2 regions of the Pseudomonas sp. HP_01 genome follow, and region 2 is predicted to be linked to the other one. Evidence: riboswitches for the same ligand, from Rfam matches in the RefSeq annotation. Region 2 holds a riboswitch; the other holds the start of a gene.
The links. A riboswitch is a leader RNA that binds a small molecule or an ion and turns the genes downstream of it on or off. The one in region 2 is predicted to bind cobalamin.

Region 1: another riboswitch for cobalamin. It lies ahead of ACYAR8_RS05400 (ABC transporter substrate-binding protein); the one in region 2 lies ahead of ACYAR8_RS01080 (CbtB domain-containing protein).

The regions. Positions count from the first base shown of each region.
Region 1 is NZ_JBTOPV010000006.1:1,010-12,194, forward strand. It holds gene ACYAR8_RS05375 (LysR family transcriptional regulator) at 1-168, opposite strand, end outside; gene ACYAR8_RS05380 (MFS transporter) at 407-1,693, shown strand; gene ACYAR8_RS05385 (glucarate dehydratase family protein) at 1,725-2,999, shown strand; gene ACYAR8_RS05390 (ABC transporter ATP-binding protein) at 3,542-4,348, opposite strand; gene ACYAR8_RS05395 (FecCD family ABC transporter permease) at 4,345-5,376, opposite strand; gene ACYAR8_RS05400 (ABC transporter substrate-binding protein) at 5,388-6,389, opposite strand; cobalamin riboswitch at 6,533-6,729, opposite strand; gene ACYAR8_RS05405 (aspartate/glutamate racemase family protein) at 6,919-7,641, opposite strand; gene ACYAR8_RS05410 (aldo/keto reductase) at 7,702-8,697, opposite strand; gene ACYAR8_RS05415 (hypothetical protein) at 8,923-9,087, shown strand; gene ACYAR8_RS05420 (endonuclease/exonuclease/phosphatase family protein) at 9,100-9,849, opposite strand; gene ACYAR8_RS05425 (MFS transporter) at 10,114-11,185, opposite strand, start outside.
Region 2 is NZ_JBTOPV010000001.1:230,314-241,498, forward strand. It holds gene ACYAR8_RS01055 (hypothetical protein) at 10-276, shown strand; gene ACYAR8_RS01060 (vWA domain-containing protein) at 313-939, opposite strand; gene ACYAR8_RS01065 (ATP-binding protein) at 993-2,033, opposite strand; gene cobN (cobaltochelatase subunit CobN) at 2,122-5,886, opposite strand; gene cobW (cobalamin biosynthesis protein CobW) at 5,889-6,980, opposite strand; cobalamin riboswitch at 7,109-7,332, opposite strand; cobalamin riboswitch at 7,434-7,666, shown strand; gene ACYAR8_RS01080 (CbtB domain-containing protein) at 7,764-7,967, shown strand; gene ACYAR8_RS01085 (CbtA family protein) at 7,979-8,698, shown strand; gene ACYAR8_RS01090 (cobalamin biosynthesis protein) at 8,695-9,120, shown strand; gene cobM (precorrin-4 C(11)-methyltransferase) at 9,281-10,027, shown strand; gene nfuA (Fe-S biogenesis protein NfuA) at 10,264-10,857, opposite strand; gene ACYAR8_RS01105 (acyltransferase family protein) at 10,963-11,185, opposite strand, start outside.

The DNA of each region.
Region 1 (11,185 bases), on a different contig from region 2:
GACGCTGCGGGTGTTGCGGTTGAACAGCTGAACGCCCAGCGAATGCTCCAGCAGCTGGATCTGCCGACTGAGGGGCGGCTGGGTCATGTTCAGACGTTCGGCAGCCCGGCGGAAGTTGAGTTCGGTGGCGACGGTGGTGAAGCAGCGCAGTTGGGCAAGCTCGAACATTGATCTATTCCGGGTATCAATCAACAGTCAATCTAGATTAGACGGGAACAATGTGCCGGTCCATGATCGGTTCACTACCTGCATTTCCCACGCTCATCCCAAAAAAAATACAAAGACCGGGAGTCGCACCTTGAACCGCACCGTTCCCATCAGTGAACCCCTTCACAGCGCAGATCCCACCGTACTGGCCCGCGCGGCCGCAAAAGTGAAGCGCCATGTGTTGCCGTTGTTCGTGATCATGTTCATCGTCAACTACATCGACCGCGTCAACATCGGCTTCGTCCGCAGCCACATGGAAACCGATCTGGGCATTGGCGCTGCAGCTTACGGGCTCGGCGCCGGTTTGTTCTTCGTCGGCTACGCGCTGTTCGAAGTCCCGTCGAACATGCTCCTGCAACGGTTCGGCGCCCGCGCCTGGCTGACGCGCATCATGTTCACCTGGGGCGCAGCGGCGATGGCGATGGCCTTCGTGCGCGGCGAAACCAGCTTCTATGTGCTGCGCTTCATCCTCGGCGCGGCAGAAGCGGGGTTCTTCCCGGGCATCATTTATTACTTCACCCAGTGGCTGCCTTCCAGCGAACGCGGCAAGGCCATGGCCATCTTTCTCAGCGGCTCGGCCATTGCGTCGGTGATCTCCGGGCCGGTGTCCGGCGCCTTGCTCGGCGTCAGCGGCATGAACCTGCACGGCTGGCAGTGGATGTTCATCATCGAAGGCTTCGCCTCCATCGCATTGTGCGGCTTCGTCTGGTTCTGGCTGCAGTCCCACCCTCGCGAGGCGAAATGGCTGAGCGAAGAAGAGAAGGGCGCATTGATCAGCGCCATCGACGCCGAACAGCGCGCCCGGGAAGCGGCGCAAGTGGTCAAGCCGTCGATCTTCAAGCTGCTCGCCGACCGGCAGATCATGCTGTTTTGCTTCATCTACTTTTCCGTGGCCCTGACCATCTACGGCGCGACGTTCTGGTTGCCGAGCATGATCAAGAAGATGGGCAGCCTCACCGATTTCGAAGTCGGCCTGTTCAATTCGATCCCGTGGATCATCTCGATCATCGCCATGTACGGCTTCGCGGCGTTGGCCGCACGGTTCAAGCATCAACAGGCGTGGGTCGCGGTGACGCTGGTGATTGCTGCCTGCGGGATGTTCATGTCCACCGTCGGCGGGCCGATCTTCGCCTTCGTTGCGATCTGTTTTGCGGCCATCGGTTTCAAGGCGGCGTCGGCGCTGTTCTGGCCCATTCCCCAAGGCTATCTGGACGCGCGCGTCGCAGCGGCGGTGATTGCGCTGATCAATTCCATCGGCAACCTCGGCGGCTTCGTGGCGCCCACCGCATTCGGCTTTCTGGAGCAAAAAACCGGCTCAATTCAAGGCGGCATGTACGGTCTGGCGCTGACCTCGCTGGTGGCGGCCGTGGTGATCTTCTTCGCCCGCACCACGCCCAAAGGCGACCCGCATCGCCCAAAGCCTGAAGACGCTGGGCCGCTGCACGCATCCACCTCGCTCAGCTCAACGTCAAGCGTTAAACCCTAGCCTCACACCCTGATTGACCGGGAGAAGTCATTTGAAAATCACACGCGTCACCGTCACCCCGATTGCCTTCCGCGATCCGCCGTTGCTCAACGCCAGCGGCATCCACGAGCCGTTTGCCCTGCGCTCGATCATCGAGGTAGAAACCGACAACGGCTACCTCGGCCTCGGCGAAAGCTACGGCGATGCGCCGGCCCTGGCGATTCAACAGCAGTTGCAGAGTCAGTTGATCGGCATGGACCCGTTCAACCTCAACCAACTGCGGGCGGTGGTTAAAGCCACGGTGGCGGCTAACAAACCCACTTCGGTAGCGGGTGCTGAATTGGCGCCGGGCTCCCACGCCAGCAAAGCGGTGAGCAATGCCTACTCGGCGTTTGAAGTCGCCTTTCTGGATGTGCAGGCGCGCTCGATGAATCTGCCGCTGGTTGACCTGCTCGGCGGTGCCGTTCGCGACCGCGTGCCGTTCAGTGCGTACCTGTTCTTCAAATATGCCCAACACGCGGACTCGCCCTACGCGCCAGACAGCTGGGGAGAAGCGCTAAGTGAAGAACAGATCGTCGCCCAGGCGCGGCGGATGATCGACGCGTATGGCTTCAAAAGCATCAAGCTCAAAGCAGGGGCGCTGGACCCGGAACACGAGGTGTCGTGCATCAAGGCGCTGAAAAAGGCCTTTCCGGGCTATCCGCTGCGCATCGACCCGAACGGCAACTGGTCCCTGGAGACCTCGATCCGCATGGCCGAACTGCTCGGCGACGACCTGCAATACTACGAAGACCCGACCCCCGGGCTGGAAGGCATGGCCGAACTGCATAAGCGTACCGGCCTGCCGCTGGCGACCAACATGGTCGTCACCGACTTCGACGAATTCCGCCGCAGCGTCGCGCTGAACAGCGTGCAGATCGTCCTCGCCGACCACCATTACTGGGGCGGCCTGCGCGACACCCAGGCGCTGGCAAAAATGTGCGACACCTTCGGCCTCGGCGTTTCCATGCACTCCAACTCCCACCTGGGCATCAGCCTCATGGCCATGACCCACGTCGCCGCCGCCGTCCCCAACCTCGACTTCGCCTGCGACACCCACTACCCGTGGCAAGAACCGGACGAAGAAGTCATCAAAGGCGGCAAACTGCCCATCATCGACGGCTGCGTCCACCTCACCCGCGAGCCCGGGCTGGGCCTTGAACTGGACTACGACCAACTGGGCAAACTCAACGACCAGTTTCTAACGTGCGGCATTCGCCAGCGGGACGATGTGCGGCAGATGCAGAAATACAAACCGGAGTGGAAGGCGGTGAAGCCGAGGTATTGAGGTGGGGGTGGGAGCTATCAGCGGGCATGAGGCCGAAACGCGGGATGACGCGAAGCGTCACGGGATGCATGCCCACGCGGAGCGTGGGTACGATCAGCGTTGGGCAGCGAAATTCCCGTTGCCCATACCGGCCTCTTCCCGGCTAAAGCCGGTCCCACTAAAAAGCAACGCGTGCAGTCAGTGGGACCGGCTTCAGCCGGGAAGCTTTTGCTTTGCTTTTGATCTGCTCTTGATCTGCTTTTGATCTGCTCTTGATCTGCTTTTGCTTTGCTTTTGACCTGCTTTTGATCTTCCTGCGCAGAAGGTCCAGGCACCGCCAATCGCGACTTTGGTGCAGGCCGAACGTAGACGACGCGGAGTGGGCCGAGCCGCATGGATGCGGCGAGAGCGCCGTCAGGACATGGATGTCCGTTCGGCGCGGGCCCACGGAGTGTCGTCGGAGTGAGGGTATTCCGACGAAGGAGGAACCCAACCAGGAGCAAGCACCCTTGGTTACTTGGGGTGCTTTTCCAAGTAACTCGCCGAAGGCGAAAACGAGGCCGTTAGGCCGACGCCGTTGATTCTGGCGCCCGCAACCGCAAAACCCGGGCCCCGTCAAACGGATCAACCAACCAATGCCCCCGCACGCCAAAAACCTCACCCAATAGCGCCGGCGACAACACATCAAAGGGCGACCCCAACGCCACCAACCGCCCACCATCCATCACCGCCAGACGATCACACCCCAACGCCTGATTCAAATCATGCAACGCCACCACCGTCGTCACCGGCAAATCCTGCACCAACCGCAAAATCGACAACTGCTGCTGAATATCCAGATGATTCGTCGGCTCATCCAGCAACAACACCTGCGGCCGCTGCGCCAAAGCCCGTGCAATATGCCCACGCTGCTGCTCCCCACCCGACAACGTATGCCACGCCCGATGCGCCAGGTGCTGCAAACTCACATCCGCAATCGCCTGCGCCACAATCCGGTCATCGTCGTCGCCCCACGGCGCCAGCGCCGACAGCCACGGCGTACGCCCCAGCTCAACCGCCTGCAACAAACTGATCGAATCGCCGGTCTGCGCATGCTGCTCCACCACCGCCACCTGCCGCGCAATGTCCCGCCGGCTCAGCGCCGACAAGCGCTTCCCGCCCAGGCGAACTTCGCCCTGAGACGGCGCCTGAATCCCCGCCAGCAACTTCAACAGCGTCGACTTCCCCGAGCCATTGGGCCCGACGACCCCCAGGTTTTCCCCCGGCCGAATCGCCAGGCTCACCCCGCTAAGCAGTGGCGCGCCCTTGACCGAGTAACTCAAGTCGCTGCCTTCGAGCATGGCGCCGGGCACCTCCTGACGGGCGCTCATCGAGGACGATTCCCACGGACCAAAATCATCGCGAAGACCGGCGCGCCCGCCAGCGCCGTGATCACCCCGATCGGCAACACCTGACCTTTGATCAACGTGCGCGACAGCACATCGGCGGCGATCATGAACAGCGCGCCGATCAAGGCGCTGAGAGGCAACAACCGCGCATGGCGCACACCGGCCATCAGGCGCACCGCGTGGGGAATCACCAGGCCGACGAAGCCGATGGAGCCGACGATCGACACCATCACCGCCGTCATCAGCGCGGCGGTCAGGATCAGCACGGCCTGCACCCGGCGCACCGGAATGCCCAGTGACGCGGCCGAATCGCTGCCGAACGTGAACGCATCCAGCGCGCGCCGATGCCACAGACACACCAGCAAACCGAGCACCACGACCGGTACCGACAGCGCCACCGACGACCAGCGCACGCCGCTGAGATTGCCCAGCAACCAGAACATGATCCCGCGGGCCTGCTCGGCATTGGCGGACTTGGTGATCAGGAATGACGTCAGGGCGTTGAACAACTGGGACCCGGCGATGCCCGCCAGGATGATCTGGCCGGCAGCGGTCTGGCCCCGAGAGGAGCGGGCGAGCAGGGCAACCAGCGCGAAGGCGGCGATCGCGCCGGCAAACGCGCCGGTGGACAGGGAAATGGTTCCGGCGCCGATGCCGATGATCGCCACCAGCACCGCGCCGGTCGAAGCGCCGGCGGAAATGCCCAGCAAATAGGGATCGGCCAGCGGGTTGCGCAGCAGCGATTGCAAGACCACGCCCGACACCGCCAGCCCTGCGCCGCAGGTGGCGGCCACGATGGCCCGGGTCAGGCGGTAATTCCAGACAATGCCCTCATCGATGGGATCGAGGGGAAAGCCTGCGGCCCACAGCTTGTTGGCCAGCACCTGAACGATCACCGGCAGGCTGATCGACGTCTCGCCGATGGCCACGCCCGCCAGCACCGCCAACGCCAGCAACGCGATGGCCCAGGCGCCATGCCCGAAGATTCGGACGACGCTCGACCGAGGCATGCTGACTGACGTCATTGTGCTTGAGTGGCCTGGGCCAGTTGTTCGATGCCGTCGAACAGGCGCACGCTGGACTCCATGGCGCTGGCGTCCATGATCACGATGCGATTGTGCTTCACCGCATCCATGTTGCGGGTGACCGGGTCAGAGCGGAGGAAGGCCAGCTTCTTCTCGTGATCGTCAGCCGGGAAGCGGCGACGGTCCATGCGCGCGATGACCAGCACGGTCGGGTTAGCCTTGGCGATGGTTTCCCATCCCACGGTCGGCCATTCCTCATCGGAGTCGATGACGTTACGCATGCCGAGGGTGTCGAGCATGAAGTTGGGAATGCCCTTGCGCCCGGCCACGTAGGGGTCGACGTTGAGGTCCGGGCTGGAAAACCAGAACACCGCCGAGACGGGCGGATTGGCGTGGGCTTTTGCCTGCGCCACGGCCTGGGCGAGCCGGTTCTGGTAATCCGTGATCAGCTGCTCGCCACGGCCCTGTACGTCGAAAATCTGCGCCAGCTGACGCAGGCTTTTGTACAGCGTGTCGATGCGGAAGGCTTCGAGGCGCGTGCCGTCGGCGCCGACCCGATTGTTCTTGCCCTCGCAATCGGACGGCAGGATGTACGTCGGAATGCTCAAATCGCGAAACTGCTCGCGGGTGCCGACCGCGCCTTGTGGCCCGACCATCCACTCAAACTGCACCGGGACGAAATCCGGTCGTTTGCCGATCACCGATTCGAAGCTCGGCGCATTGTCGGCGAGGCGCTCGATGCGCTCGTTGAGGGTTTGGTACTGGGGCAGGACGGGGTTGAACCACAGTGACGTGCCGACCACGTTAGGGCCCAGGCCCAGTGCATACAACATCTCGGTGGCGGCCTGGCCGATGGTCACGGTTTTCTGCGGGGCGTGGGGGAAGGTCAACGCTTCGCCGCAGTTGTCCACTGTTAAAGGGTAAACCGTCGACGCCGCGAGCGCGGCGGTGGGCAAGGTCAGCGTGACGAGCAGGGCAGCGAGGCGGCGCAGCGGCATGAACAGCGATCTCCAGAAAGCCTGAATGCATGGCGAAGCAGGCGCTGGAAAGTCCATCCCGACAGGCGCCCCAAAGATAAAGGCGCGCACAGCGTGCGCGAACGACGCACGAACGGGAGTCCTTCCCCGGACACCCCGCCGGTGAATGAATATGCTGGCCGGCAGGTCTCCTGACTGGCGCTTCATCGCTCTGCTTCGGCCTTCCCGGGGTGACCCAGTGGCAAACAGGAAACAGAGCTCAGCGCCTACAGTTGCGGGGACAGTTCCGTTTCAGCGCGAAGGCACGCGCCTGGGGATTCCCTATTAATTCCGAGTGGAAACCGGCGGCGGGGATACTAAACGATTCGGCGGGTGGAGGCGAATGCAGCGGCGGTGTGGCAGAGGCTATTACCTGTGGGAGTGAGCTTGCTCGCGAAGAGGCCGGCACATTCGCTAAATCTTCAGCGGCCGGGATGCAGTCTTCGCGAGCAAGCTCGCCCCCACAGGTTATACGTTCGCCTTCAATCTGCGTGTGCTGAACAATGGGCGCCTACTGCTTAAACGGCCAACCGACGATCTTCTTCGGCCGTGGCGTGGCGTAGGTCCGTACTTTCGAGGTCTTCAGTCCAAGTCGTACCAACGATTCCGCCAGCGCGACGGCCGCGGTGACGCCATCCACCACGGGCACGCCAGCGCGATCGCGGATCAGTTGATCCAGCCCGGCCATGCCGCCACAGCCCAGGCAGATCACCTCGGCCTTGTCCCGAGTCACCGCTTCGATGGCTTGGTCAACGATCGCCTCGACCGCTCGCTCCGGGAATTCCTCCAACTCCAGCACGCTCATGCCGCTGGCCAGTACCGACGCGCAGCGCTCGTAGACCCCGGCCAGCTTCAGGCGGTCTTCGATCAACGGCACGGTGCGGTCCAGCGTGGTGACTACCGCGTATTTATGCCCTAGCAGCATCGCCAGGCTGGCCGCCGCTTCGGTGATGTCCACCACCGGTACGTCGAGCAATTCCTGCAAGCCTTCGCGGCCATGCTCGCCGTAACCCGCTTGAATCACCGCGTCATAAGGCCCTTCGTAGGACATGACCCGATCCATCACCGCGATGGCGGCCAGATAACTCTCAAAATTGCCTTCCACCGACTCGGCGCCGAAGCGCGGGGTCAGGCCGATGATTTCGGTGCCGGGGGAGGCCACGCTGCGGGCCTGCTCGGCAATGGTCTCGGTCATGGATTCGGTGGTGTTGACGTTGACGATCAGAATTCGCATGGACAGATCTCGCGCAGGAAACAAAGCCGGGCGTCTGGCCCGGCGTCGTTGGGCACGATATCAGTCTTTGCCGGGAACTGGCGCCTGCAGGGCAATGAAGCCCTGATCGCGCATGGCCTGCCAGAAACCATCCGGCACCTGTGCGTTGAGCGCGGTGACGTCTTCGATGATCCGCGAGGGTCGGCTGGCACCCGGAATCACCGCGGCTACCAGCGGATTGGCGAGGACGAACTGCAGTGCTGCGGACTTGATGTCGACCTGATACTGCCGAGCGATTTCCTGAATATGCGCCACTTTGTCGAGCATCGCCTGGGACGCTTCCTGGTATTCGAAATGCTTGCCGCCCACCAGCACGCCGGAGCTGTAAGGGCCGCCGACAACGAACTCGGCATTGTGCTGGCGAGCCTTGTCGAACAGCCGTTGCAGCGGCTGGTCATGATCGAGCAGCGAATAACGGCCGGCCAGCAGAAAGCCATCGGGCTGCGCTTCTTCCAAGTCCAGCGTCAGTTCGCACGGCTCAACGCGGTTGACGCCCAGGCCCCAAGCCTTGATCACGCCTTCTTCGCGCAGGCGGGTGAGGGCGCGGAAAGCCCCGGTGCGTGCGATGTTGAAATGCTCGATCCAGGCATCGCCATGGGCGTCCTGGGCGACGTCGTGGACAAACACGATGTCCAGCCGATCAGTGTTCAAACGCTTCAAGCTCGCTTCAATCGAACGCAGCGTGGCGTCGGCGGAGTAGTCGGTGACGATCTTGTTTTTCAGGCCTTCGGCGAACGGACCGCTGCGGGTCTCGGTGTCGATCTCGTCGGAGATCAGCCGGCCGACTTTGGTGCTCAGGGTGTACTGCTCGCGGGGGACGCCGGCGAGGGCCTTGCCCAGACGCTGTTCGGACAGCCCGGCGCCGTAGATCGGAGCGGTGTCGAAATAGCGAATGCCCTGGTCCCAGGCAGCTTGAACGGTGGCCGCAGCTTCCTCTTCGTCGATGGTGCGAAACATGTTGCCAAGGGGCGCGGAGCCGAAGCCCAGGCGGCCTATGATTTTGTCGTGCAGACTCATGGAAGGTGTCCTGTGGGGTGAAGCGTGTGTGGATGCGCGACGCCTTGCGCCGCATTTGCCGGACTGAAAACAGCGCGATGAAGCCGGCGAGGCTTCTTTACTGACTGTTGATTGGTGCAGGGGTTCTTCCTGGTGGGGACCGGTCTTGTTGCACCTGAGGCGCCTGCTAAGCTCAACGCACCAGACTGAGCCTTTGTCGAACCTACCGAAACGAGAGGAAATCCCATGCAATCTCACTCCCCCGACGCTGCACCCCTTGCACCGCACCCTGAGCATCAGCCAGATGACGAAGACACAGCCTTCGATGCCGACATGGACCCGGGAAACGAAGACCCGGGCTCCCAGTTTGATCGTGACGCCACTGTTCCCCTGATTGATCCGGATAAATAAGGGCGCAGTTCATTACAGATGCACTTCGACCGCCAGCGGCAGGTGATCGGATAAATGCGTCCACGGCCGCGTGCCGAGAATTTTCGGATCGTGGCTGGTGGCGTTGCGCAGGTAGATGCGGTCCAGTCGCAACATCGGGAAACGTGCCGGGTAGGTCTTGGCCAGCCGCCCCTGACTGCGCTCGAAGGCTTCATGCAGGTAGCCACAGCGCTGCAGACGTTTGTTGCCCTGCAGCTGCCAGTCGTTGAAATCGCCGGCGATCACCACCGGGGCGTCTTCGGGCAGGGAGTCGAGCAGGTCGCAGAGCAGATTCAGCTGCAACTGACGGTGGCTTTCCAGCAGACTGAGGTGCACGCAAATCGCGTGGACTTCGGCGTGCCCCGGCACTTGCAGCACGCAATGCAACAGGCCCCGGCGTTCCGGTCCGGTGATCGAGATGTCCAGATTGCGGTAATGCAGGATCGGGTATTTGGACAGCAGCGCGTTGCCGTGGTGGCCGTCGGGGTAAACCGCATTGCGGCCGTAGGCGAAGTCCGTCCACATGCTGTCGGCGAGAAATTCGTAGTGCGGCGTGTCGGGCCAGTCTTCGTACTTGGCGGCATGGCGGTCATGGCCGCCAAGGACTTCCTGGAGAAACACCAGGTCGGCACCGGTGCTGCGCACGGCTTCACGTAACTCCGGCAGGATGAAACGCCGGTTCAGTGCAGTGAAGCCCTTGTGGGTGTTCACGGTCAGCACGCGCAGTTTGTGGACTTCACGCAGCGTGGCCGGGTCTGGAGGGGTAGCGTTCGAGCCAGCGGGATCGGGGGTCACGCCCTCACTCCTGTTCGGGGGATGTGCTATTCCGACCGGGACGCGAGGCGGCAGTTCAGCTTTTGTAGAACCGGCTTCAGCCGATAGATTTCAACCGCCAGTAAGACCTGTTGCAGGATCGCCGGCCTCTTCCCGGCTGAAGCCGGTCCTACTGTCAACGCGTGCGCTCTGTAGGACCGGCTTTAGCCGGGAAGCCTTTATACCGCGCGTCCTCTACACCCGCGTGTCGATCGGCGTCCTGCGCGACAGCACTACCGCCAGCGTCAACGCCGCCACCGACAACAAGGCCGCAAAGAAGAAAATCCAGCCGTAGCCCATGCCCAGCGCCACCGCGCCCATCAGCGGTCCGGCGATGGCCAGCGCCAAATCGAAGAACACTGCATAAGCGCTGAGTCCGGCACCGCGACTGCTGTTGGGTACCTGCTTGATGGCCTCGACGCCCAGCGCGGGATACACCAGCGACAAACCAAAACCGGTCAGCCCGGCGCCGATAAGGGCGAAGGTGGTGTCGGGGGCCAGCCACAGCAGCACCAACCCGAGGGTTTCGACGGTCATGCAGACGATCGCCGAGCGAAAGCCGCCGAAGCGGTTGATCGCATTGATGAACAGCAAACGCGCGACGATGAAACAGATGCCGAACACCGTCAGGCACCAGGCCGCGCCTTCCCAGCCGCGGGCCACGTAAAACAACGTGATGAACGTCGTCAGCGTGCCGTAGCCGATGGAGGACAGGGTCAGGCTCAGGCCAAATGGCGCCACTCGGCCGAACACCGAGAAGAACGGCAGGCGCTCGCCGCGCACCACCGGAATTGCCGGTTTGTTGCGGATCAACAGCAGTGCCCCGGCCGCCAGCACGAACAGCACCACGCCCAGGCTGGCAAAGCCCAGCGCCCCGACCATCACCACCCCGAGGGGGGCGCCGATGGCGATGGCGCCGTAAGAGGCGATGCCGTTCCAGGAAATCGAGCGAGCCGTGTGCTCCGAACCGACCTGGCCGATGCACCAGCTGATGGTGCCCACGCCGATCAAGCCCTGGGACGCGCCGAGGAACAATCGCGCGATGATCAGGATCGTCAGGCTGACGCCGGCGAAACGCTCCAGCAATATCGCTGCGAGGGTCAGCACGCCGCTCAACGCGATGCCTGAAAGCCCATAAACGATGGCGCGCTTGGTGCCGATGGTGTCGCAGATGCGTCCGGCCACCGGGCGACTCAACAGCGTCGCCAGGTACTGCGCGCCGATCACCAGCCCCGCAACCACCGCGCTGAAGCCCAGTTGGTCGTGC
Region 2 (11,185 bases):
GGACAGTCCATGAACGCCCCCTTGCGCTTCAACGATGCTTTGCTGATTGCCGGTCACGCCTTTGAACCCTTCCAGTGCGTGGCCTGGGCCCCACAGGATGGCAACGGCGAACTGAGCCTGACCGTCGTCGACCGCACCAGCACCCGCATTGGCCGCAAACAGATTCCCAGCAGCGCCTACTCCGATCCGAAACAACTGGCGCAGTTTCTCGAACAGGCCCGTGCCGAGATCAGCGGCGACGGCTACAGCCTGGAACCATGGACCATGCCCGCCTGAATGGCTGGCATTGATACGCCGGCCGACAAAGCGCTGTCAGCATTCATCGATGTGGCGGTAGTCAGCGTTTAGCAGCACGGCGATATCCCGGGCGCGGCCCAGTCGGATGGGCCCACGCTCGATATCAATCAGCAGCACGGGACCACTGAACAAGGGAAGCGGCTGCGAAGGTTGTGCTGATAGCGCCGGCATGTCCTTGACGCGCCCGTCCGTAAGGATCAGTACCCGTTGCTGTTCCGCCGGGCAGCGCTTCTGCCGTTTCGCAGACCAGTCGGCCGCCTGATCGATCGCCTCAAACAGCGGCGTGCCGCCTCCGGCACCCAGTCCATCAAGCCATGGCTGCAACCCGGCGCTGGCCTTCAGGCCCTGATGCTGCCAGCGCGCACCGCTGCCGCTGGCGGTGAGCAACGCCAGTCTGGCGCGCTGCCGATACGCATCGTCGAACACCCCCGCCAGCAACCCCTTTGCCTGACTCAACGACTGATTGCGCCGGGTCGATGCCGACGCGTCGACGATCACCAGCCAGAGTTGCTCCGGCCGGCGACTGCGGGGCTGATGGAGCAGATCGCTGCGCACCCGAGGGCGCCCGCGCAACAAGGTCGGCAGCCAGGCAATCGCGCCCTCCGCGCCGGGGCGGGCAGCGCCGTTTCGGCCGCCGCCCAGTGTGCCCGGTCGCGGGCTGGCATTCGCCCCCTTCGACAGCCGGGGGCGAATGCCTAGGGCTTTTTTGGCCAGTGGGGTACTTCTTTGCGGTTGCCCGTCTGCACGCTGCGGGCAGGCAACTCACCCCAACTGCCCTCGCCGGTTTCTGGCGCGTCATGTTGCGGCCGAGCACCGTCATCGAGTTTCGGCGGGTTTTGCTCTGACGGCGCAGGCGGCTGAGGCTGGGACTGATGCGGAGGTTGCGGCTCGCGACGACGATGGCGCAAGGCGAAATCTGCCACGGCGTCGATGTCCGCCTCGGCGATATGCGCAGCACCACGCCACGCGGCATGGGCACGCGCCGCCCGCAGCCAGACCAGATCGGCCCGCAAACCGTCGACCCCGGCGGCAAAACAGCGCTCGGTGATCAGGCCCAGACTGACGTCATCCAGTTCAATGTCGGGCAACAGCCCTCGTGCGGTTTCGCAACGGGCCTTCAACGCCTGCTGTTGCGGGGCCCATTGCTGACAAAACGCTTCAGGCGCGGCGTCGAAATCCAGCCGGCGGCGAATGATCTGCCCGCGCTGGTGCGGCACTGTCTGCCCGCTCAACGCCACATTCAGGCCAAAACGGTCGAGCAGCTGCGGGCGCAGTTCGCCTTCTTCCGGATTCATGGTGCCAATCAGCACAAAGCGCGCCGCATGGCGGTGGGAGATGCCGTCGCGCTCCACCAGATTGACGCCGCTAGCGGCCACATCCAGCAGCAGATCGACCAGATGGTCCGGCAGCAGATTGACCTCGTCAACGTAGAGCACGCCGCCGTCCGCCTTGGCCAGAACCCCAGGGGAGAACGCCGCGCGGCCCTCGCCCAGTGCCGCGTCAAGGTCCAGCGTGCCGACCAGCCGTTCTTCCGTGGCACCCAGCGGCAGCGTGACGAACTGACCGCTGGCCAACAGGTCCGCCAGCCCTCGGGCCAGGGTCGATTTGGCCATGCCACGCGGGCCCTCGATCAACACACCGCCGATTTTCGGGTCGATGGCGGTCAGGCACAGGGCGAGTTTCAAGTCATCGGCACCGACGACGGCGGCCAGTGGGAAATGGGGGGTGTCGGTCATGTTCTATTCTCTTCAAGCCGCAGGTCAGTCATGTCGTTCAAGCCGGTCAGGCGCCTTTGCAGACTGCCCGGCAGGCGCTCTCCCAGGCTCATGACTCCTCGATGTCCAGCAACAGATTCTCCAGCGCCTCGCGGTACTCGCCCGGTTCCTGCCACAAGCCGCGCTGTTGCGCTTCAAGCATGCGCTCGGTCATGTCCCGCAACGCGTCGGGGTTGTGCTGCTGGATGAAATCGCGGGTCGAGGGGTCCAGCAGATAGGCATCGGCCAGCAGCGCGTATTGGTGATCGTCGATCAGCTCGGTGGTGGCGTCGAAGGCGAACAGGAAATCAACCGTCGCCGCCATCTCGAACGCGCCCTTGTAGCCGTGGCGCTTGACTCCTTCAATCCACTTCGGATTGGCCGCCCGTGAGCGCACCACGCGGTTGAGTTCTTCCTTCAGCGTACGGATCTTCGGCAGATCGGGCTGGCTGTGATCGCCGTGATAGCTGGCGACCTTCCCGCCGGACAGGCTTTCCACCGCCGCCAGCATCCCGCCCTGGAACTGGTAGTAATCGTTGGAATCCAGCAGGTCGTGTTCACGATTGTCCTGGTTCTGCAGCACCGCCTGCACCTGACCCAGCCGCTTGGCAAAGCCGTCACGGGCCGGCGTGCCTTCGTCGCTGCCGCCGTAGGCGTAGCCGCCCCAGTTCAGGTAGACCTCGGCGAGGTCTTCGCGGCTCTGCCACAAGCGCCCGTCAATGGCGTTCTGCACCCCCGCGCCATAGGCGCCCGGTTTGGCGCCGAAGATACGCCAGCCAGCCTGCTTCGCCGCTTGCTCGGCATCCAGCCCGTCGCGCAGCAATTGCTCGCGCTCCTGGCGCACGCGGGCGGCCAGCGGGTTCATGTCGTCTGGCTCGTCCAGCGCGGCGACGGCCTGCACCGCGGCATCGAACAGGCGGATCAGGTTGGCGAACGCATCGCGGAAGAAACCGGAGACACGAAGGGTGACATCGACACGAGGCCGGTCGAGCAGGCTCAGGGGCAGGATTTCAAAGTCATCGACGCGCTGGCTGCCCGTCGCCCACACCGGACGCACGCCCATCAGCGCCATGGCCTGGGCGATGTCGTCGCCGCCGGTGCGCATGGTCGCCGTGCCCCAGACCGAAAGCCCGAGTTGACGTAAATAATCACCATGATCCTGTAAGTGCCTCTCCAGCAACAGGTTTGCGGACTGGAAGCCAATGCGCCAAGCGGTCATGGTCGGAAGATTGCGGACGTCCACGGAGAAGAAATTGCGCCCGGTGGGCAGCACGTCCAGCCGTCCGCGACTGGGGGCGCCGCTTGGCCCGGCAGGGACGAATCGGCCACTCAAAGCGCCAAGGAGGTTTGTCATCTCGGCAGGGCCGCATGCGTCAAGACGCGGAATCACGACCTCACGTAGCGACTGAACAACATCATCCAAGCTATTGTTTTCTAATGATTTTTCATTCGTAAGACCGGCTGCGATCTGTTCGATCATTTGCGCCGCCATCAGCTCCAGCCGCTCGCGGGTATCGCCCGTCGTGCGCCACGGTTCAGCGCTGACTTCATGTAATACCTGAGGTTTAGCGCCGGCCCACGGCGCACCCAAATCACAATCCAGCGGGTCGAAATCCAGCGCCAGCGCCTGACTCAACGCCCGCAGGAGACTGGCCTGACCACCGCGACCATCGCCGCGAGGCACACGCACCATCGCCAACAGCGTGTCGATGCGCAGCCGGCCCGTGGGCGACTCGCCGAACACGTGCAGGCCATCGCGGATCTGCGATTCCTTCAGGTCACACAGATAAGTGTCCAGACGTGGCAGCCACACGGCGGCGTCGGCCTCGCTGTTCGCAGCCCCGTCCATGGCCAGTTCGCGGTCGATATGGGTTTCGCGCACCAGCCTGAGAATGTCTTTCTGCAGCTCCCGGGCACGGCGTGGGTCGAGCAGCTGGGCTTCGTAATACTCGTCCGCCAGCAGTTCGAGATCGCGCAACGGACCGTAGGTTTCGGCGCGGGTCAGCGGCGGCATCAAGTGGTCGATAATCACCGCCTGGGTGCGGCGCTTGGCCTGGGCGCCCTCGCCCGGGTCATTGACGATGAACGGGTAGATATTCGGCATCGGCCCCAGGATCGCGTCCGGCCAGCAGTGCTCGGACAGGCCGACGCCTTTGCCCGGCAGCCACTCCAGATTGCCGTGTTTGCCAACGTGGATGACAGCGTGGGCGCCATAGCGTTTGCGCAGCCAGAAGTAGAACGCCAGATAACCGTGGGGCGGGACCAGATCGGGGTCGTGATACACCGCGCTGTGGTCCACGTTGTAGCCCCGTGCGGGTTGAATGCCGACGAAGGTCATGCCGAAACGCAGGCCGGCGATCATCATCCGCCCGTCCCGGCACATGGGGTCGGTGTCCGGGGCGCCCCATCGCGCGATGACGGCATCGCGATTGGCTTGCGGCAAAACCTGAAACGCCGCGATGTACTCGTCCATGGCCATGCTCTGATGGCACGGCCGTTGATCGAGGCTGTCCGGGTCGTTGGTAACGCCGCCGAGCAAGGCGTGAATCAGTGCGGTGCCGGTCTCGGGCAAGTCCTCGACCGGATAACCTTCGGCCTGCATGGCCTTGAGGATGTTCAGCGCGGCCGCCGGCGTGTCGAGCCCGACGCCGTTGCCGATGCGCCCGTCACGGGTCGGGTAGTTGGCGAGAATCAGCGCCACCCGCTTGTCGGTTTTGGCAGTACGGGCCAGCAGCACCCAGCGCCGGGCCAGTTCGGCGACGAAATCCATGCGCCCCGGCTGGGCGCGGTAGCAGACCACGTCGGACTGGCTGCGCTCGCTGTGCCAGGCCAGGTCCTTGAAGCTGATCGGCCGGCTGATGATGCGCCCGTCCAGTTCCGGCAACGCGATGTGCATTGCCAGATCGCGAGGCCCCAGCCCTTGGGCGCTGGCCTGCCAGGCGGGTTCGTTGTCCTGGGCGCAAATGGCCTGGATGACCGGAATGTCCCGGCGGAACGGCCGTACATCCGGCGCCTCCGGGTTGGATTGGGCGAAGCCGGTGGTGTTGAGAATGACCTCGCAGTCCACCTCGTCGAGCCAGTCCTGGATCGCGCTCATGCAGCCGGCTTCCTTGAGGCTGGCGACGGCAATCGGCAACGGGTTCAGGCCCTGGGCCGACAAGCGCTCGCAGAACACATCGATGAACCCGGTGTTCGCCGCTTGCAGGTGGGAGCGATAGAACAGCACGGCAGCGACCGGCTGATCCGCGCGCCAGTCGGCCTGCCACCGGGCCAGGTCGGCGTTGGCGTTCTGCGGGTGGTAAATCACGGTGCGCGGCAGGGTCTGCGGCTCGACCCACGGGTAGTCGCCGCCCAGCCAGCGCGTGGCGATGAAGTTGAACAGCGACTGCGCGTTGTGCTTGCCGCCCTGACGCAGGTAATGCCAGAGCCGCTCGCGGTCTTCGACGGATTCCGTGCTGTGCGCGCTCAGCTCGGGGTCCGGCCGATCGCAGCCGGGGACCAAAATCAGCTTCACCCCTTTCGCCGCCAGTTCCACCAGCCGCTCGACGCCGTAACGCCAGTAGCCGATACCGCCGTGCAGGGAAATCAGAATGACTTTGGCGTGGCGCAGCACCTCGTCGACGTACAGATCCACCGATGCATGGTTTTGCACCTGCATCGGATTGGCCAGACGCAGGCTCGGGTATTCATCCGGCAACTGCTGCGCGATTTCAGCCAGTAGCGCCAGATTCGAGTCGGCGCTGCACAGGATCACCAGCTCGGCGGGCGTCTGGCCCAGGTCAGCGATGCTGTCGTCGGGAACGAAACCGCCGGGCTGAGTACGCAGCAGGTGCATGGTTAGCCTTTGATCCCGGGGACCGCGTCACGCAATGAGACGGCAGCGCGCAATTGCGCTTCAAGAACGCCCGCATCCAGTTCCTGGCCGATCAGCACCAGATGGGTTTCGCGGGCTTCGTCGGCTTTCCAGGCGCGGTCGAAATGTTTGTCGAAACGCGTGCCCACGCCTTGCACCAGCAGGCGCATGGGTTTGCCGGGAATGGCGGCGAAGCCTTTGACGCGCAGGATGCCGTGTTGGACGACGGCTTGGGTCAGGGCATCAAGCAACAGCGATTCATCGGCCTGGGGCAGCGTGATGGAAATCGAGTCGAAGGCGTCGTGGTCGTGATCGTCAGCGTCGTCGCCTTCATGGTGATCGTGGTGGGTCTTGCGGCCATCGATGTGTAGCTCGGATTCGGCGCCCAGGCCCAGCAATACGCTGATCGGCAGCTGGCCCCTGTTCGCTTCGACGATTTTTACTGCCGGCGGCAGTTCTTCCGAGACTTCCGCGCGCACGGCGGCCAGAGCGTCGGCGTCGAGCATGTCGGCCTTGTTCAGCACGACCAGATCGGCACTCGCCAGTTGGTCGGCGAACAGCTCGTGCAACGGCGATTCGTGGTCCAGGTTCGGATCAAGCTTGCGCTGGGCGTCGACCTGATCCGGGAACGCGGCGAAGGTGCCGGCGAGTACGGCCGGGCTGTCAACCACGGTGATCACGGCGTCAACGGTGCAGGCGTTGCGGATTTCCGGCCACTGGAAGGCTTGCACCAGCGGCTTGGGCAGCGCCAGGCCCGAGGTTTCGATGAGGATGTGATCGAGGTCGCCGCGACGGGCGACCAATTCCTGCATCACCGGGAAGAACTCTTCCTGCACGGTGCAGCACAGGCAGCCGTTGGCCAGTTCGTACACACGACCGACGGCTTCTTCTTCCGAGCAGCCGATGGTGCATTGCTTGAGGATGTCCCCGTCGATGCCCAGTTCGCCGAATTCGTTGACGATGACGGCGATGCGGCGGCCTTCGGCGTTGTCGAGCATGTGCCGCAGCAAGGTGGTCTTGCCCGAGCCGAGAAAGCCGGTGACGATGGTGACGGGGAGTTTGGCCAGTGTTTTCATCGGTTGCCCTCAGGCGTGCGGCAGGGCAACGAGGACGAAAACAGCGCAGGGCCGGCGGAAGCAGGCGCGCGGTTCGATTCGCCACCGGATCACCCCGCCCGGTTGTAGTGGAATTCTTCGGCCGCCCGCAGGCGTTCCGAGTCGAGGCAGGTCTCCTGGCTCACGGCGGCCGGTCGCTGACAGCATCATCAGGCGACTGGCATTCATCGCGCCTTCCCGCTCGCGCAGTGGCTGTGCAATGAAGCTGTCCGTTTACAGTTGCGGGGGCAGCTGCGGCTTGGCACCGCATTCCCTTCTTAGCGCCGGTGGCTTTCATAAAAGCGGCCGGCGAACCTCAAGTGCGCAAGGCTACGCAGTGACCGCAGGCCGGTCAATCGTGCTGTTGCAGTGATTGCCGCGCCGATTGACGCACCGAAAGCCCCTTCGATTGACGATCCTTACAGCGCATGGTCTTCTACACACCTTGTTACGGGTGCCCTTCACAGGGTGAAACGGGAAACCGGTGCGTGCAGACCTTCGGGTGTGCATCAGTCCGGTGCTGCCCCCGCAACGGTAAGCGAGTGAAGAATCAGATCCACTGTGTCGGCAACGACATGGGAAGGCGATTCTTGAAGGCACGACGGCTGTAACGGCTGTTGCATGTGCCCCTCGCGAGCCCGGAGACCGGCCCGATAACGCTACCTGACAACCCGCGGTGGGCGGGCGCTGTTGATCGCTGCCGGCATTCGCCCGCGGCGTCTTCGCGCCTTTCCGTCCGCTGAATCCACTTCAGAGGGAAGCGCCATGCCCATCAGCACACCCCACCAGACGTCCGGCACCACCATCACGACGGTTGTTACCGCCACCCTGAGCCAGCGCCTTGTCGCCGCGGTCAGCACGATGTTTCTCGGCGCATTTCTGGTGTACTTCGCCGGTTTCTCCCATATCGATGCGGTGCACAACGCGGCACACGACACCCGTCACAGCTCCGCCTTCCCTTGCCATTGAGACCTGCCGCCATGTTCAAGCGAATCGCGCAAACGGCCGGGTTCACCGGACTGCTCGCCGCCCTGTTGTTAACGCTGTTGCAAAGCTTCTGGGTCGCACCTTTGATTCTGAAGGGAGAGACCTACGAGAAAGCACCCGCCGCCGAAATGCATGAGCATGCCGAGGGCGCCATGGCCGGTCACGTCCATGACGAAGAGGCGTGGGAGCCCGAAAACGGCTGGCAGCGCGTGCTGTCGACGGCGGGCGGCAATCTGGTGGTAGCAGTCGGTTTCGCCTTGATGCTCGCGGCGCTCTACACCCTGCGTACTCCGACGAGTGCCCGCGAAGGCGTGCTGTGGGGATTGGCAGGCTACGCAGTGTTCGTGCTGGCGCCGACCCTCGGCCTGCCGCCCGAACTGCCCGGTACCGTCGCGGCGGACCTCACGCAGCGGCAGATCTGGTGGGTCGGCACCGCCGCTTCCACGGCTGTGGGCCTGGCGCTGATAGTGTTTGCCCAACACTGGTTGCTGAAGGTCGTGGGCGCAGTGATCCTGGTGGTGCCGCACATGGTCGGCGCGCCACAACCGGCGGTGCAATCGGCGCTGGCGCCGGAAGCCCTCGAAGCGCAATTCAAGATCGCGTCGCTGCTGACCAATGCTGTGTTCTGGGTTGCCCTGGGCTGGATCAGCGCCTGGCTGTTTCGTCGCAGTGATGCACCCTCGACGCGACCCGGTCTGACCCCCGCCCTGTGAATGATTTGCGCGATCGACCGCTGTGGGTGGTCGGCCTGGGCTGCCAGCGCGGCTGTTCGGCGCTGGAGCTTCGGCAATTGATCGAAGACAGTTTGCCGGAGTGTCGGCTTGAACCGCAGGACATTGCCGCCCTTGCCTCGATCGACGGCAAGTCGGATGAAGCGGGGTTAAGGGAACTGGGTCATGCGCTGGGCCTGTCGATCGGGTTTTTCAGTGCGGCTGAACTGGCAGGTTACGAGACCCAGCTCAGCCATCGATCGGAGATCGCTTTCGAGCGCACCGGTTGCTACGGCGTGGCTGAAAGTGCGGCATTGGCAATGGCGACCCGGTTGACCGGCTCGCCGGCGACACTGATCATCCCCCGCCGAAAAAGCCCCCACGCGACATTTGCGCTGGCGAGTGCACAGCGTGCCAACAAGTGATAAGCGCTGGACGCGGGCTTTTAGTGGGACCGGCTTCAGCCGGGAAGGCGTCAGGCGTCACACTGCAGATGTGAGGGTGTACATGCAGGCCCCTTCCCGGCTGAAACCGGTCCTACGAAAGCAAACCACGTGCTCAAATGAATTCCAATCAGGACACCCCATGACTGTTTTTTTCATTGGCGCCGGCCCCGGCGATCCGGACCTGATCACTGTCAAAGGCCAGCGACTGATCCGCATGTGCCCGGTGATCATCTACGCCGGCTCTCTGGTGCCTGAAGCGGTGCTGGAGGGCCATCAGGCGGTTCAGGTGACCAACAGCGCTTCTTTGCACCTGGAGCAGATCATCGAGCTGATGAAATCCGCTCATGCACAGGGCCAGGATGTGGCGCGGGTGCATTCCGGCGATCCGAGCCTGTATGGCGCCATTGGCGAGCAGATCCGCTGCCTGCGCGCGTTGCAGATACCTTTCGAAATCATCCCCGGCGTCACCGCCACTGCTGCGTGCGCCGCGCTGCTGGGCACGGAGCTGACGCTGCCGGGCATTTCCCAGAGTGTCATTTTGACCCGCTACGCCGACAAAACCGACATGCCCGAAGGTGAAGCTCTCGGCGATCTGGCCCGGCATCAAGCGACCATGGCGATCCATCTGGGGGTCAACAACCTCGGCAAGATCGTCGCCGAGCTGACTCCGCATTACGGCGCTGATTGCCCGATTGCCGTGGTGCATCGCGCCAGCTGGCCGGATCAGGACTGGGTCGCCGGCACACTGGAGGACATTGAGGAGAAGGTGCGGAGCAAGGGATTCCGCCGCACCGCGCTGATTCTGGTGGGTCGCGTGCTGGGCAACGACGTTTTCAGCGAGTCGTCGCTGTATCGCGCGGGCCATGCCCATCTCTACAGGCCCTAGCCGAACGATGCACTCGAAACCAACCCGATCTGCCTTTGATTCTGGCCGAAGGCCGTAGGAGCGCGCTTGGTCTGGGCCGCATCCGGACGAATGCGGTGGGTCAATCACTAGAGAATGGTCTGGAAAATTGCTTCGCGGGCAAGCGCGCTCCTACAGTGACAATTACCACCGTCACTCACCACGGCCCACAAAAAAGCCCCGAACTCGTCGGGGCTTGCGTGCAACGCGGTCACTTCTCAGTAATACGCGTTTTCTTTCTGGGTGTGGTCGGTCACGTCACGCACACCGGTCAGCTCGGGAATGCGCTCCAGCAGGGTGCGCTCGATGCCTTCCTTCAGCGTCACATCGGCCTGACCGCAACCCTGGCAACCACCGCCGAACTGCAGAATGGCGATATTCGCCGCGTCTTCTTCAACGACATCGATCAACGTGACCTGGCCGCCGTGACTGGCAAGGCCCGGGTTGATCTCGGTCTGCAGGTAGTAGTTGATGCGTTCGTTGATCGGACTGTCGGCTTTGACCATCGGCACTTTGGCGTTCGGCGCCTTGATGGTCAGTTGGCCGCCCATGCGATCGGTGGCGTAATCGACGACGGCGTCATCCAGAAACGCTTCGCTGAATGCGTCGATCCAGGCGGTGAAGCTTTTCAGGCCGATGGCCGTGTCTTCAGCTTTTTCTTCGCCCGGCTTGCAATAGGCAATGCAGGTTTCAGCGTATTGGGTGCCAGGCTGGGTAATAAACACGCGGATGCCGATCCCGGGCGTGTTCTGCTTCTCGAGCAGATCGGCCAGGTAATCGTGGGCGGCATCAGTAATCGTAATAGCGGTCATGAAAATTCCTCGCAGACGTGGGGCGCAGTTTACGCCAATCAACTGCGCCTGACAAAGCCCTAGTGTTTTAGTCGGGTAAGTGACCCGACCGCCACCTGGCGCCTGTCAGGACAGCGCCGCCTCCTTGCCCGCCCTTCTCTGGTCCAGCCAGCCTTTCATGCGCCGGTATAGCCCCTTCTCGATCCACTCATAACTGAGCCAGGCGCCCAGCGCGATGACCGGCACACAGACGGCGAACACCAGATACGGGTTGACGCCGTAACGCTCGCTGACCAGCCAGCCTGCATACAGCACCAGCACGTGGAGCAAGTACACCGAATACGAGCAG